One region of the Arthrobacter sedimenti genome, then DNA from elsewhere that is predicted to be linked to it. Evidence: riboswitches for the same ligand, from Rfam matches in the RefSeq annotation. Region 1 holds a riboswitch; each other region holds the start of a gene.
The links. A riboswitch is a leader RNA that binds a small molecule or an ion and turns the genes downstream of it on or off. The one in region 1 is predicted to bind thiamine pyrophosphate.

Region 1 (3,706 bases):
ACCCATACCCCTGCGGTGGCGAGCATGGTCCGTGCCTCGCTGAGTACCCGGTCCGGCGGCCCGTCCAGGAGCACGGCGGGCTCGCTGGACGAGCCCGGCTGCAGGACCACGATCCGGTCCACCAAGTCCTTCCACACGGACACGCGGTGCTCCACCACCACCAGCGTGGCCCCCGTCTTGTCCAGGCAGCGCGCCACGGCGTCGCGGACTTCCAGCACCCCGTCCGGGTCCAGGTTGGCGGTGGGCTCGTCCAGCAGGATCAGCCCCGGCCGCATGGCCAGGATCCCCGCCAGCGCCAGGCGCTGCTTTTGCCCGCCGGACAGGGCCGACGTCGGGTGGTCCAGCGGGAGGTGGGACAGTCCGACGTCGGCAAGCGCCTCGTGCACGCGCGCCCAGATGGCATCCCGCGGCACGGCAAGGTTCTCGGCGCCGAAGGCGACGTCGTCCCCCACGCGCGAAAGGACCACCTGCGTCTCCGGGTCCTGCTGCATCAGGCCGGCGCGGCCACGCTGGGAGCGGGGCACGGCACCGTCAACCAGCAGCGAACCCGACTCGTCGGCGTCGCCTGCCTCGCCGTCGTCGTTGATGTCTCCCAGCACGCCGGCGAGGGCATGGAGGAGCGTCGACTTTCCGGCGCCCGAGGGGCCAAGCAGCAGCACCCGCTCGCCGGGGCGGATGTCCAGGTCAAGGGCATGGACGGCGGGCTTGGCCCTGCCGGCGTGCCGCCAGCCCCAGCCGCGGGCGGTGACGGCGGCTGGGCGGACGGGGCCGCCGGCGCCCTGGGAGGGTGCCATCAGGAGAAGACTGGCTCCGTGGCAGCCTTGCGGGAGGCGAAGGAGCTCAGGACGCCGGTGCGGGCCAGGCCGCGGGTGGCGAGCCAGGCCAGGGCACCTGCCAGGACTGCCCCGGAAATGGTGGTGAGGACGATGTAGGCGAACTTGTCCGCGCCCGAGTAGGCGATGTTCCAGCCCCACGGCGCAAAGGAGTCATTCAGGCCGCAGAAGAATCCGGCCGCGGCGCCGGCGAGCAGCGATACGGGCAGGTTGAACTTGCGGTACACGAAGATTGCGAAGATGATTTCCGCGCCGAGGCCCTGGATGAAGCCCGAGAAGAGGACCGAGGCGCCGTACTGGGAGCCCATGAGCAGTTCCCCGGTGGCGGCCACGGTTTCGCAGAACAGGGCGGCGCCGGGCTTGCGGATGATGAGCATGCCCAGCACGCCCGGGATCATCCATCCGCCGGCCAGCAGCCCGGTGAGGGGTGGGTAGGCGGCGTTCATGGGGGCCGACAGCGCTGCCGCGCCCTGGTCCCACGCCCAGAAGATGACGCCGCCGGCGATGGCCACCAGCGCAGCCACCACGATGTCCACGACGCGCCAGGACCTGCTGGTGGTCTTCTTGATTGCTGCAGTGCTCATGTGATCCTCCTGGGAAACAGGAGGGGAAAGTGGACCCGGCTGACGGCCCGTTGCCGTGCAGCCGCGACACTTTGAGAACTCGACTCCCTTGCGCCGGTACTAACCGGATCAGGTTCGAGGGTCTGCGGCTGTCCGCACTCTCAGCGCCCACCTGCGGTGCCCGGCTTGTGCCAGGATGCCCGACGGCGGCGCTCCCCTGTCGTTTTTAGTGTTGCTTTTTGGTTTGGGTAAGGCTTGTGATTGCCCTTCCGGGCGTGCTCCAGTTTACACCGGCCGGCGCAGGATTGAGGGCTGCGGGCGCCAAGCGGACCGGATGTGACCGGCCGCTTTGTGATGGCGTGACGCCTGGAGGTCAGTGCGCTTAGCTTTTATTAGTAATCATGCTTACTATGTTGTCTCCCGGGTTTCGAGGAGGACGGGCATGGGACTCACCATGGGCGGCCCCCCGTTCGTTCCCGTCAGCAGTGCGGCAGACCAAGGAGCACCATGAGAATCCCGGAACCCAGAGGACCCGTCAGCAGCGCACTGTTCCAGGTCCTGGCGCAGGCTCCGGACACCGCCGGGCCGGGCCTGGACGGGCTGTACTCCCTGGTGGTGCGGCAGCTGGCCGGGTCCGGCGACATCATCTCCGACGAGGACATCCAACTTTCGCTTTTCTGCCTTTACGAACTCCATTACTCCGGCCTGGACGGCGTTTCAGACCTCTGGGAATGGGAGCCGGCGCTGATCAGCGTCCGGCGGTTGATCGAGGAACCCTTCGAAGCGGCACTGCGCGCTGCCGCGTACCAAACCGCCGGGAACTTCGAACTGCCCGGCGGGGTTGCCATGACCAGCGACGCGGTTGCCGACGTCCTCTTTGGCCTGGCCGCCACGGATACCGGTCCCAGCGTGTCCCGCTACGTGGCCAGGAAAGCCACACTGGACCAGCTCAAAGAGTTCCTGGTCCACAAGTCCATGTACCAACTGAAGGAAGCCGATCCGCACACATGGGCCATTCCGCGGCTCAGCGGCCGGCCGAAGGCGGCCCTGGTGGAAATCCAGGCGGACGAATACGGCGGCGGCCGGCCTGAGCGGATGCACAGCGCGCTGTTTGCCCGGACCATGCGCGGCCTGGGCCTGGACGACAGCTACGGCGCCTACGTGGACGCCGTACCGGCGGTCTCCCTGGCTTCGGTCAACCTCATGTCGCTCTGCGGCCTGAACCGGCGGCTCCGCGGTGCCATCACCGGGCACCTGGCAATCTACGAAATGACGTCCTCCCAGCCCAACCGCTTCTACGGCAACGGATTCCGCCGGCACGGCTTCGGCCCGGAAATCACGCACTACTTTGACGAGCACGTGGAGGCCGACGCCGTCCACGAACAGATCGCCGGACGCGACCTCGCCGGCGGCCTGGTGGAAGCTGAACCCCAACTGCTGGCCGACGTCCTGTTCGGGGCCACGGCCGTCATGGCCATCGACAGCCGCCTTTCCGCCCACCTGATGTCGTCCTGGGAAGCCGGGCAGACTTCACTCCGGGCGGCCGTGCCGGCGGCAGCGTGACAGGCGCCGCCGCGGCAGGGCCAGGGCGTCCCGGGCCGGCCAGAAACAACAACGATGGATGCGGTGCAGGCATGAGCCTGGAACAGCAGGGAACAGGAGCCGACATGGACCAGGTACACGAGGAGCAGGAACCTGCCGCGAGCTCGATCGTGGTTTGCCCGGACGGGCCACTCATTGTCCGGGGCGAATTTGAGATCGTCACCCCATCCGGCGGTGCCGTGCCCCGGGAGCGGAAAACGGTGGCCTTGTGCCGGTGCGGGGCGTCCGCCATCAAGCCCTACTGCGACGGCACGCACAAGATGATCAAGTTCCGCACCGAGCCCCAGGCCACCTAGCCAGCCGGCGGGCTAGCCAGTTCAACAAGCCCCGCCGGCCGGCCACGCCCTTGCCCCGACTCTTGCCGGGACCGCGACGGGTGTACGGCTAGGCTGGAGGCAGTCCGTTTTCCGTCCGCAAGGAGTATTAGGAATGAACCTTCTCATCAAGCTGCTCGGGACCGGGGTGAGCCTCGGCGCAGGCCTGGCCGGCACCAAGCTGGTCAACACCATCTGGGAAAAGACCACCGGACAGAAGCCGCCCACCGGCAAGCACGAGGATGTCCCCACCAGCCTACGTTCGGCGTTGACCTTTGCACTGATCTCGGCATCGGTCAGCGCCATCATCCAGGTCCTGGCAAACCGCGGCACCCAGCGCGCCATTGCCCGGTTCGCCAAGACCCAGGACATCGTCTAGCTCTTCCTTAGCGTT
Region 2 (3,706 bases), on a different contig from region 1:
CCGATGGCGGACTGGATCCCATCCTCGGGGACGGTTCCGTCAAAGGCGGTGTAGGAGGCTCCGCGGAACAGCATGCCTGCCGAATGCATGATGGCCAGCTGCCTCGGGTCGGTGGGATCCAGTGACCGCAGGTATTCGCCGTAGCTGACTTCGCCGTCCCACGGCCTGCCCAGCACCTCGGTCTGCAGCCGGAAATGCCTCAGGGACCGTTCATCCGGGGCCGGCATAGTTCGCAGGATGCCCACCTTGCCCTCCAGCATGAGCTCCGCCGCCGCCATCCCGGTCATCAACGAAATCTGCGCGTTCCAGTCCTCCACGGGAAGCTGCGGAACGGCGTCAATCCGGTAGCCGCCGTCGGGCAGTTGGACGATCTCCTGTTCGGGCATGTTGAGGCTGGCGCCTTCACGCGCCCGCTCCAGTGCCACCCGCTTCAGGCCCACCTCGCGGAGCAGATGGAGCACGGGGGAGGCCGTCCCGGCGTCGAGGTCTGCCTGGGCGCCCTTGTAGCTGAGCTTGTCACGGCTGCGGACCCGCGCCCGGCGGACGCCCACTGTCAGGACGGTTGCTTCGCCGTCGAGAGTGAAATCCCATACGAAGGCAGAACACTCCTGGCCGGGCAGCAGGCTCCCGGCCCCTTCGCTGATGACTTCCGGGTGCAGCGGGATCCGGCCGTCCGGTGCGTAGAACGTCTGTCCGCGCCGCCGCGTCTCGGCGTCCAGGGGACCTCCCGGCGCAACGAAGGCCGGAACATCGGCGATCGCGTACATCACGCGGTAGCCGTCCCCGTCCAATTCGATGAACACCGCCTGGTCCAGGTCCGTGGAGGACGCCGGGTCGATAGTGACAAACTCGACGGCGGTCAGGTCGTAGGACGGCAGTTGCAGCGCCGCCACGGCGGCCAGGGCGTCTTCCACGGCTTCGGCGGGATAGGGGCCGGGAAGTTCAAGTTCCGTCCGCAGCAGGCCCAGCGCCTCTTCCAAGGCATTCTTGTGGTCGTGAACGTTGGGAGCCAGCCGATGATGTGACACAAAATTCAGCGTAGCCCCAAGTTCCGCGATTAAGCAGGCTCAGGAGCCGGCGGCGTCCAGCGCGTCGAGGAGGGAGGCAGCAGCTGCGGCGGGATCAGGGGCTTCGGTGATGGTGCGGACCACCACGATCCTGCGCGCACCCGCCTCCGCCACCTGGTGGACGTTGCCGTGGTCGATGCCGCCAATGGCAAACCAGGGCACGGGATCGGCAGCCTGCCGGGACGCCCCGGCTGCGTACTTCACCAGTTCGGGACCGACGGCGGCCCTACCGGGTTTGGTGGGGGTGGCCCAGACCGGACCCACGCAGAAGTAGTCCAGCCCGGAGGGGCCGGCGGTTGCGGCCAGGGCGGCATCCACCTGTTCGGTGGTGTGGCTGGAAAGTCCGATGGCGGCGTTGCCGTTGACCAGAGTGCGTGCTGCCGCCAGCGGCAGGTCCTTCTGGCCAATGTGGAACACGGGGGCCCCGGAAAGCACGGCGATGTCGGCGCGGTCATTGACCGCCCACAGCTTGCCGTGACGGACCGCCACTTCCTTCAGCACCGCCAAGAGGTCCAGTTCCTCGGCGGCTTCGATGGTCTTGTCACGCAGCTGGATGATGTCCACGCCGCCGGCAAACGCCGCGTCCACGAACTCCGCAAAGTCGCCGCGGTCCCGCCGCGCATCGGTGCAGAGGTACAGGCGCGCCGCCTTGAGGGCCTCGCTGTCGCGGGCATTGACAACCTCGGCACTGGCAACTCCGCCGGCCGGAGCATGGGAACCTGCGGGAAAGGATGAGGTGGTCGCATTCATGCCTGCAAGCCTAGTTCCTCTAAACTGGGGAGGTACTGCGGGAGCCCGCGGCAGCTGTCACAAAGCGCCGGGCTGAGAGGGCGTCAGAGCCGACCGCTTGACCTGATCCGGTTAATGCCGGCGTAGGGAAGGAACCCAGATGCATACCCCCGGCACCGCTCAGCCCGCATCCGTTGACGCGTCCATCCCCTCCACCCTTCGTGCCGACGTCGCCGTCATTGGCGGGGGAGTGGTGGGACATGGCATCGCCTGGGAATTGCAGCGTTCCGGACGCTCCGTCGTCCTCATCGACGATGCGCCCGGCGCCGGCGCCAGCTGGGCCGCGGCCGGCATGCTGGCCCCGGTGAGCGAACTGCACTACCAGGAGGAGGACCTCCTGGAACTCATGCTGGAGGCATCGTCACGGTGGCCGGCGTTCGCTGCCGGTGTCACCGATGCATCGGGGGCGGATTCCGGATACCTCACGACGCCGACACTCGCCGTGGGTGCCGACGCCGCCGACCGCCGCGCGCTGATGGACCTGCGCACAGTCCAGCAGGCGAGCGGCCTGGCCGTGGAACCCCTGACCGTGCGGGAGGCCCGCAAACGCGAACCCCTCCTCAGCCCTGCCATCGCCTGTGCCCTCGACACCCTGGCGGACCACCAGGTGGATCCCCGCCGGTTGGTGGCGGCCCTGCGGCAGGCCCTGGCCCGCGCCGCCCAAGAGTTGCCTGGCCTGGTCGTGGCCGGTGCGGTGGACGGGTACGCCGTGCCGAAACGGGCAGCCGGGCTGATGTGGGAAGGTGGAACGGTCGCCGGCGTCCGGCTCGCCGGTGGCGGTGCCGTCCTGGCAACAGAAACCGTGGTGGCCAACGGCCTGCAGTCAGGCGCGCTCGCGGACCTGCCCCGTGGCCTCGAACTGCCGCTGCGGCCCGTCCACGGGGACATCCTCCGCCTTGCGGTTCCCCGGCACCTCCAGCCCCTGGTGACAGCAACGGTGCGGGGCCTGGTCCACGGAGTCCCGGTCTACATCGTCCCGCGGCAGGACGGGACCGTGGTGATTGGAGCCACCCAGCGCGAGGACGCCCTGTCCGATGCCGTCAGCGCCGGCGGCGTCTACCAGCTACTGCGCGATGCCCAGGCCCTGGTGCCCGCCGTCGCCGAACTCGAATTGCTGGAGTGCACCGCCCGTGCCCGCCCCGGAACCCCGGACAATGCACCGCTGCTGGGGCGGGTGCCGGTGGACCTGGCCTTAGGAAGCGAAGGATCCGGAGCGGATTCCGGTCACGTCCCGGGGCTCATCATCGCCACCGGGTTCTTCCGTCACGGCGTCCTCCTCACACCTGCGGCAGCAGCAATTTGCGCGGAACTGCTGGACGGAAAAGCCGACCCCCGCTGGGCACCCTTCAGCCCCGACCGGTTCTCCAGGCCGGCACCGGCGGCAAAAGACACCGATATCAAGGAGACAGCGTGAACATCACCCTCAACGGCAACCCGCACGCGGTGGCGAACGGCGCCTCCATCACCACGCTCGTCAGCCAGGTCACCGGACGCCCGCTGGCTGACAACGGGCAGGCGACGGACGGTGGGAAACTGGGCGTCGCCGTCGCCCATAACGCCCAGGTGGTGCCGCGCAGCCAATGGTTCGCCACGGTGCTCGCCGAGGGCGACGACATCGAACTCGTTACAGCAGTACAGGGAGGCTGACGCCATGACCGAAACCAGCACCATCAACCCCGCCGGGAACACAGGTGCCGCCGACGCCCTGGTGATTGACGGCGTCGCCCTCGGCTCCCGCCTCATCATGGGCACCGGCGGGGCGCCCAGCCTGGACGGCCTGGGCGCAGCGCTCCTGGCCTCCGGCACTGCCCTGACCACCGTGGCCATGCGTCGTTACTCAACCGCCGAAA
Region 3 (3,706 bases), on a different contig from region 1:
CCTCAACGCCGTGGATTTCCCGGGGAAATCCGTGAGCCGTCCCGGTGGAGAAGTCCGCTTGTTATGCACAGCGAATTGCTCCAGGGTCATAACCCAAGTGTTGGCGTAAGCACCGAAGATCCAGAATACGCTAAATCCGTCCACGGCCGCAAATGAGGCTGGTTCCGGCGGCCCGGCTGTGGTAGTAACCACAAACCCGGTGGGCAGCACCGCAACCATGCGAATCAATCATAGCGGCGCTGCTGCCCCCAGCAGTCAGGCATGCAGCCTCGGCGCGTCGAAAAATTCCACTTCCAGTCGGCAGGACTGCTTGAACGCGGTGACCATCGCTGCCCTTTCATGGTCGGAGGCCTTCCGCCCCTCCTCATCCACGATGGCAACAGCCCGGCGGGTGGCTTCGGCGAAGGCCTCGTCGGCATAGGTGCGGAGCCAGGCAGCGTAGGCATGCGCGTCCGGCTCACCGGAGGCAACGAACTGGGCGTGCAGCTTCTCCCCTACCTCGGCATAGAGCCAGAAGCAGGGCAGGACGGCGGCAGCCAGGACAGCATACGAGCCCGACGCCGAAGCTGCGGTGAGGTGGTCGACGTAGGCCTTTGTGACGGGGCCGAGGCCGCCCTGGGCTGGCCGGGTGCTGAGCCAGGAGCGGTGGAGTTCCGTTTCCACCTCGAGGCAATGTTGGGCCGATCCTGCCCAGAACAGCTGTTCGGCCTCCGAGGGGGCCAGGGCGCTGGTGCGGGCCAGCACGCGGGAGTACCCGTTGAGGTAAAGGGCGTCCTGGGCCAGGTAGTAGGCAAAGTCCTTCTCGGCCAGGTCTCCGGTGGCCAGGCCGCGGATGAAGTCCAGCGCATAGATATCGTCGAGGTCCTGTTGGGCTTCCGCCCACAGCCGGGCCGCGAAGCCGCCTTCCTGCAGTGCCGGCCGCAGGTGGTGGAAGTGGTGCACGGGTCCATTCCCCTGGCCCACCTCCAGCAGACCCGAGTTCTCGAGGGCACCCGCCAGCCAGGGCTTGACCGTCCGCAGTGACGCTTCCCAGTCGCCCAGGCGGGCCTGCACCGTTGCCATGGCAGAGGAAAGGGAGCAGCCTGTGCCGTGACTGTTGCGGGTGGAGATCCGGTTGCCCGGGACTTCCACTACGTCCTGTCCCAGCAGGCCCGCGGTGTTGACCAGCGCGTCCGGGCAGTCCGAACCTGCCAGGTGTCCGCCCTTGACCAGCACGGTTGCCCCGGTAGCGTCGGCCAGGCGCCGGCCCTGGGCCAGTGCCTCGTCCCAGTTCCCGGCGGGGGCCGCGCCCACCAGCATGGCAAGCTCGGGCAGGTTTGGGGTGATGAGGTGGGCAAGGGGCAGCAGTTCCCGCAGTGCGGCTTCTGCCGACTCCTGCAGCAGCCGGTCACCGCTGGTGGCAACCATCACCGGATCAAGAACCACGACGGCGGGACGCACCTTTTCGAGCCACCCGCGCACAGTGCGGATCACTTCCCCGTCACCCAGCATGCCTATCTTGACGGCGTCGATGCTGATGTCGTCACTGACGGCATCCAATTGCTGGGCCAGGAAGGCGGCCGGAGGCACGTGCACGGCCTGTACGCCCCTAGTGTTTTGGGCCGTGAGGGCGGTGATGGCGGCCATGCCGTAACCGCCGTGCGCGGCGATGCTTTTGAGGTCTGCCTGGATACCCGCTCCGCCCGACGGGTCCGAGCCCGCGATGGAGAGCACGCGGGGAACGTCACGGCCCGCGGGTAACGCGGCGAATGCACCGGAGGCAACTGGCAGGGGCATGGAAAGGGTGGAAGACAAGAGACATCCCTTCGCCGGTACTAGCCGGACAGGTTCAACGGGTCTGGATCTCAGCCGGCCTTCTGCGCGGCACCCCGTGTCGGTTCCCAGCCTAACCGCTGGGGCCTGTCCGCAGGAAAGGTGACTGCAGGCGCGGGGAGGGTGGCCGCACGCAGGAGTCCCCGCCCTATGGACAGTTCCCCCTGTAATTTACGGGGGAACTGTCCACAAAGCGGGGACTCCTGAATGTTTCTTTGCTACAGCTCCGAGGCCGGGACGCCGACGCCGAGGATGATGGGTTCCTCTGCCGCCTTGCCCGGTTCCGCCGTGGCCTGTGCCTTATCCGTTTCCGGGGCCTTGGCTGCGTGCGAATGGCCTCCGGCAGTCGCCTGGACGTTTTCGTGGTGCTGGACAGCGGTCTCGTTGGCGGCACCCTGGGCACGGCTGGCACCCCGGTGGCGCCGCGGCCTCCGCTGACGCGACTGTTCCAGCGTGTGGTCCGAATAGTCCTTTTCGACGGGAGCATCCATTGCGGGGCGGGCTTCCGCTCCCCCGGTTTCGGCTTGCCGTTCCGGCGCGGGCTGTTCCGTTGCCGGCTGTTTAGGTGCCTGCGGCGTCTCGGCAGCCTTAGCTGGAGCGTCCTCCATGGACGACGCCGGCTGGCCGAGGTGGGCGAACGCTTCAGCGAGCCGGTCCAGGGTGAGGGCGGGCTTGGGCTGCTGCTCCTCCGCATGCTCCACGAACGGAAGCGGGACTTCTTCGCCGCCGAACGTCAGGACAGCTGCGGGACGCGTGGGGGCATCGGCGTCGTACTTCTCCTCTGCCGGAGCGGCCGCCGCAGGCGGGGCTGCCGGCACCTGGCGGGTTGCGGCCACTTCGTCGTCGTGCAAGTGCGCGGCGTGGGCGGCAGCGGCGATGTTTGCCAGGGCAAGCCGGGTGGCTTCTGCCTTGGCGTGCCGCTCAGCGTCCGTGGGCTCCGGGTGGACAGTGTGGACCTGGACGGCAGGCACCGGTGCGGCTTCGGGCTGCTGGCCGCCGCGTCCGCGCCGCCGCTTGCGTTCCGAACGTGCGCCGGGCTGGTTGTTGTCAGTCCGCTGGCCTTCGGTGCGGTGGGCTTCCGGCCGGGCTTCGGGCCGGTTGTCGCTGCGCTGGACGTGGTGGTGCTCGGCGGCAACGACGTTGGCGCGGCGGTGCTCCACGGGATCGTCGTGGGTCACCACGCCGCGGCCGGCGCAGGCCTCGCACTGTTCGCCGAAGACCTCCAGCAGCCCGGTGCCCATGCGCTTGCGGGTCATCTGGACCAGGCCGAGGGAGGTCACTTCGGCAACCTGGTGCTTGGTGCGGTCGCGGCCCAGGCATTCCACCAGGCGGCGCAGCACCAGGTCGCGGTTGGATTCGAGCACCATGTCGATGAAGTCGATCACGATGATGCCGCCGATATCGCGCAGCCGCAGCTGGCGCACCACTTCCTCGGCAGCTTCAAGGTTGTTCTTGGTGACGGTTTCCTCGAGGTTGCCGCCGCTGCCGGTGAACTTGCCGGTGTTGACGTCCACTACTGTCATGGCCTCGGTGCGGTCGATCACCAGGGAGCCGCCGGAGGGCAGGAAGACCTTCCGTTCGAGGGCCTTGTGGATCTGCTCATCGATGCGCCAGGCGGAGAAGATGTCCTGGTCCTTGGTCCACTTTTCGAGGCGGCCCACCAGGTCCGGGGCCACGTAGGTCACGTAGGCCTCGATGGTGTCCCATGCTTCCTCACCGGAGACGATGAGCTTGGAGAAGTCCTCGTTGAAGACGTCGCGGACCACCTTGATGGTCAGGTCCGGCTCGCCGTAGAGCAGTTCGGGGGCCAGGATCTTGGTGGAGGCAGACTGGCTTTCAATGCCTTCCCACTGGGCCCGCAGCCGGTTGATATCGTGCGTGAGCTCTTCCTCGG
Region 4 (3,706 bases), on a different contig from region 1:
GGTGGCACCGATGGCGGAGGTGATGTGGTCATAGCCGGGGGCAACGTCGGTCACCAGCGGCCCCAGTGTGTAGAACGGAGCGCCCTTGCACAGCTCCTGCTGCCGCTCCACGTTCTCGCGGACCAGGTGGAAGGGAACGTGGCCAGGTCCTTCCACCATCACCTGCACGTCGTACTCCCACGCCCGCTGCGTCAGCTCGGCGAGCGTGTCCAGCTCCGCGAACTGTGCGGCGTCGTTGGCGTCAGCCGTCGAACCGGGGCGGAGGCCGTCGCCCAGCGAGAAGGCGACGTCGTATTTGGCGAAGATTTCGCATAGCTCGTCGAAGTGCGTGTACAGGAAGTTCTCCCGGTGGTGGGCCAGGCACCAGCCGGCCATGATGGAGCCGCCGCGCGAGACGATGCCCGTCACCCGGTTGGCTGTCAGGGGAACGTAGCGCAGCAGCACGCCGGCGTGGATGGTCATGTAGTCCACACCCTGTTCGCACTGTTCGATCACGGTGTCCCGGAAGATTTCCCACGTCAGGGCGTTGGCCTCGCCGTTGACCTTTTCCAGCGCCTGGTAGATGGGCACGGTGCCGATGGGGACAGGGGAGTTGCGGATGATCCATTCCCTCGTGGTGTGGATGTCATCGCCGGTGGACAGATCCATCACAGTGTCGGCGCCCCACTGCGTGGCCCACTGCAGCTTGTCCACCTCCTCAGCGATCGAGCTGGTGACTGCCGAGTTGCCGATGTTGGCGTTGATCTTCACCAGGAACGCCTTGCCGATGATCATCGGCTCGGACTCCGGGTGGTTGATGTTGCTGGGGATAATCGCGCGGCCCGCCGCGAGCTCACTCCGCACCAGTTCCACATCGCAGTTTTCGCGCAGCGCCACGAAGCGCATCTCCTGGGTGATGATTCCCTGCCGGGCGTAGTGCATCTGCGTCACGGTGTGGCCGTCGACGGCGCGGCGGGGCACCGGCTGCCCACCCTGCCACTCCGCGGAGGCGGCACCGCGGCGGACAGCCGAGCGGCCGTCGTCGAGCAGGTTGCGCTGCCTGCCGGTGTACGGCTCGGTGTCCGCGCGTGCCGCGATCCACTCGGAGCGGAAGGGCTGAAGGCCGCGGACGGGGTCGCTGCCCGGTCCCGCCGTCCGGTAGGTCCGGAACGGTTTGTTGGGCCGGCCGTTGGGGGACGGCTCAAGGGAAATCTCCGTGACCGGCACCCGGATTCCGGCGCCGGCATCTTCAATGAAGGCCAACGAATGCGACTTCAGGGATTGGGTCACCTGGAGGGCTGACTGACCGTCCGCCGCTGCTTCGGCCTGGATTTGGGCAGGGTTCAACTGGGTATTTTGCGTACTCAAGGGAATACTCACTTCCTTCGCCGGCATTACCCGGACAGGTTCAACGGTCGCAGGCCGCGTCAGCCCGATCTCAGCCCCTGCAGGGGCACCCGTGTGGTCAGGAACGAAGCTACCACAGGCCGCTGGAACTGCCTTGTCACATTCCCGGGTGTAGCCTGTCCGGGCAGCGAAAGGAAGTCCTTATGCCAGAAGTCATTGAATTCCGCGGTCCGGTCCTTACCGAACCGGACAGCGTCCGGAACGGGCTTTGGTCCGTGGACGGGAGCCTCACCTTCACCCGGCCTGAGACGGAGCCGGGCAGGGTCCTTCATGGCTGGGTACTGCCGGGGTTCGTTGACGCGCACTGCCACATCGGGCTGGGCCCGGCCGGCCCCGTTGACGCCGCCACTGCTGAGGAGCAGGCGCTGGCCGACCTCAACGCCGGAACCCTGCTGGTCCGCGACGCCGGCTCGCCGGCCGATACCCGCTGGATGCAGGGCGGCCGGGACTTCCCCATACTGATCCGTGCCGGGCGCCACGTGGCGCGGACGCGCCGCTATTTGCGCGGCTTCGCTGAGGAGGTGGAGCCGGAGGGCCTCGTGGAGGCCGTCCGCAAGCAGGCGCGCGACGGCGACGGCTGGGTCAAGCTCGTGGGGGACTGGATTGACCGAAGCGCCGGCGACCTGGCGCCTTCCTTTCCCGCCGCCGTCGTACGGGATGCCGTCCAGGCAGCGCATGACGAAGGTGCGCGCGTGACAGCGCACTGTTTCGCCGAGGACACACTGGACCAGATGCTGGACGCGGACATCGACTGCATCGAGCACGCCACCGGGCTCCTGCCGCGGCACCTGCCCCGGTTTGCCGAACAGGGCGTGCCGATCGTGCCCACGCTGGTCAACATCGCCACCTTCCCGGACATCGCCGCACAGGCGGATGCAAAGTTCCCCCGGTACGCCGCCCACATGCGTGCCCTGTGGGAACGCCGGCTGGAACGCGTGGCGGAAGCCTACGCAGCTGGCGTGCGCATCTTCGCCGGCACCGACGCCGGCAGCGTGATCCGGCACGGCAGGATCGCGGACGAGATCCTGGCCCTGCACAGCGCCGGCCTGCCAATGGCAGCAGCACTGGATGCAGGTTGCTGGGCAGCCCGCGCGTGGCTGGGGTCAGACGGCCTGGCCGAAGGGGCGCGGGCCGATGTCGTGGTGTGCCGGGAAGACCCGCGGGCCGTACCGGAAACTATCAAGGGCCTGGAACACGTGGTGCTGGGAGGCCGCGTCGTCCGCTGACCGGAAGGGCCCGGGAACTTGGAATAAATTGAAGCTTCAAGTAATTTTAATATGTGACAGGCCGCCAACGGGACGGCCTCCAACACAAGGAGCCTTCAATGACCTCAGCAGCCACCAGCCGGGATCTGCTTCCTGCCGACCTCGCCATGGGCACTGTGATGCTCAAGGTGGGCGACATGAAGCTCATGACCGACTACTACCAGCGCGCATTGGGACTCGAGGTGGTGGCCGAACAGGACGGCGGGCTCTACCTTGGCCGCCTCGGCACTCCCTTGGTCCACCTGGCGCCGGCGCCCGGGCTGCACCTTCCCGGCAGGGGAGAGGCGGGCCTGTTCCACACGGCGCTGCTGTTCGAGGACCAGGCTTCCCTGGCCGCCACCGTCGCCACGGCCGCCCAGTATGAGCCGCGGTCCTTCACCGGCAGCGCCGACCATCTGGTGAGCGAGGCCTTCTACTTCACCGATCCCGAGGGCAACGGCATCGAGCTGTACTGGGACCGCCCGCGCAGCAACTGGTCCTGGAACGGGACGGACGTGGTCATGGACAGCCTTGCCCTGCCGCCGCAGCGGTACCTGGAGCAGTACCTCACAGAGCAGTCTTTGGAAGGCCAACGGCAGACGTCCGCGGGCGTTGGGCACGTGCACCTGCAGGTGGGCGACGTCCAGACTGCCCGGGACTTCTACGTAGGCACCCTCGGCTTCGAAAAGACGGCGGGCTGGCACGGGCAGGCGTTGTTCGTATCCGCCGGCCGCTACCACCACCACATGGCAATGAACGTCTGGAACAGCCGCGGTGCCGGGCCCCGCAAGGACACGCTGGGGCTCGGGGAAGTGCTGATCGAGGTTCCGTCAGGGGACGACGTCGGGGCGCTGGCCGACCGGCTCAAGGTTGCCGGAGTGGCCTCGCACCACACCGGTGCCGAGCTCCGCTTCGAGGACCCGTGGCGCAACAGGATCCGGGTCGCCGTCCGCTGAGCGGCGGCCTTGGCGGCCGTTTGAGCACAAGGGCGGCAGAAAAGGGCTCCGGCGTGCACCGGCAGCCGGGCAACTACTAGGCTGATCCCGTACGGCCGGGCTGCACCAGCGCCCGGCGCG

Region 2: linked by a shared signal. The riboswitch ahead of thiO (glycine oxidase ThiO) and the one ahead of ACFO0G_RS12160 (ECF transporter S component) in region 1 are both predicted to bind thiamine pyrophosphate.
Region 3: linked by a shared signal. The riboswitch ahead of thiD (bifunctional hydroxymethylpyrimidine kinase/phosphomethylpyrimidine kinase) and the one ahead of ACFO0G_RS12160 (ECF transporter S component) in region 1 are both predicted to bind thiamine pyrophosphate.
Region 4: linked by a shared signal. The riboswitch ahead of thiC (phosphomethylpyrimidine synthase ThiC) and the one ahead of ACFO0G_RS12160 (ECF transporter S component) in region 1 are both predicted to bind thiamine pyrophosphate.

The regions. Positions count from the first base shown of each region.
Region 1 covers NZ_JBHSDQ010000004.1:339,703-343,408, forward strand. Annotated here, with positions in the region: gene ACFO0G_RS12155 (ABC transporter ATP-binding protein) at 1-794, opposite strand, end outside; gene ACFO0G_RS12160 (ECF transporter S component) at 794-1,417, opposite strand; TPP riboswitch at 1,485-1,625, opposite strand; gene ACFO0G_RS12165 (iron-containing redox enzyme family protein) at 1,904-2,959, shown strand; gene ACFO0G_RS12170 (CDGSH iron-sulfur domain-containing protein) at 3,031-3,294, shown strand; gene ACFO0G_RS12175 (DUF4235 domain-containing protein) at 3,428-3,691, shown strand; gene mnhG (monovalent cation/H(+) antiporter subunit G) at 3,699-3,706, opposite strand, start outside.
Region 2 covers NZ_JBHSDQ010000001.1:408,942-412,647, reverse strand. Annotated here, with positions in the region: gene ACFO0G_RS01820 (RNB domain-containing ribonuclease) at 1-1,028, opposite strand, end outside; gene thiE (thiamine phosphate synthase) at 1,068-1,817, opposite strand; TPP riboswitch at 1,845-1,963, shown strand; gene thiO (glycine oxidase ThiO) at 1,957-3,270, shown strand; gene thiS (sulfur carrier protein ThiS) at 3,267-3,503, shown strand; gene ACFO0G_RS01800 (thiazole synthase) at 3,508-3,706, shown strand, end outside.
Region 3 covers NZ_JBHSDQ010000003.1:64,710-68,415, reverse strand. Annotated here, with positions in the region: gene thiD (bifunctional hydroxymethylpyrimidine kinase/phosphomethylpyrimidine kinase) at 256-1,776, opposite strand; TPP riboswitch at 1,784-1,881, opposite strand; gene ACFO0G_RS08360 (Rne/Rng family ribonuclease) at 2,031-3,706, opposite strand, start outside.
Region 4 covers NZ_JBHSDQ010000001.1:18,132-21,837, reverse strand. Annotated here, with positions in the region: gene thiC (phosphomethylpyrimidine synthase ThiC) at 1-1,347, opposite strand, end outside; TPP riboswitch at 1,343-1,450, opposite strand; gene ACFO0G_RS00115 (amidohydrolase family protein) at 1,530-2,612, shown strand; gene ACFO0G_RS00110 (VOC family protein) at 2,711-3,586, shown strand.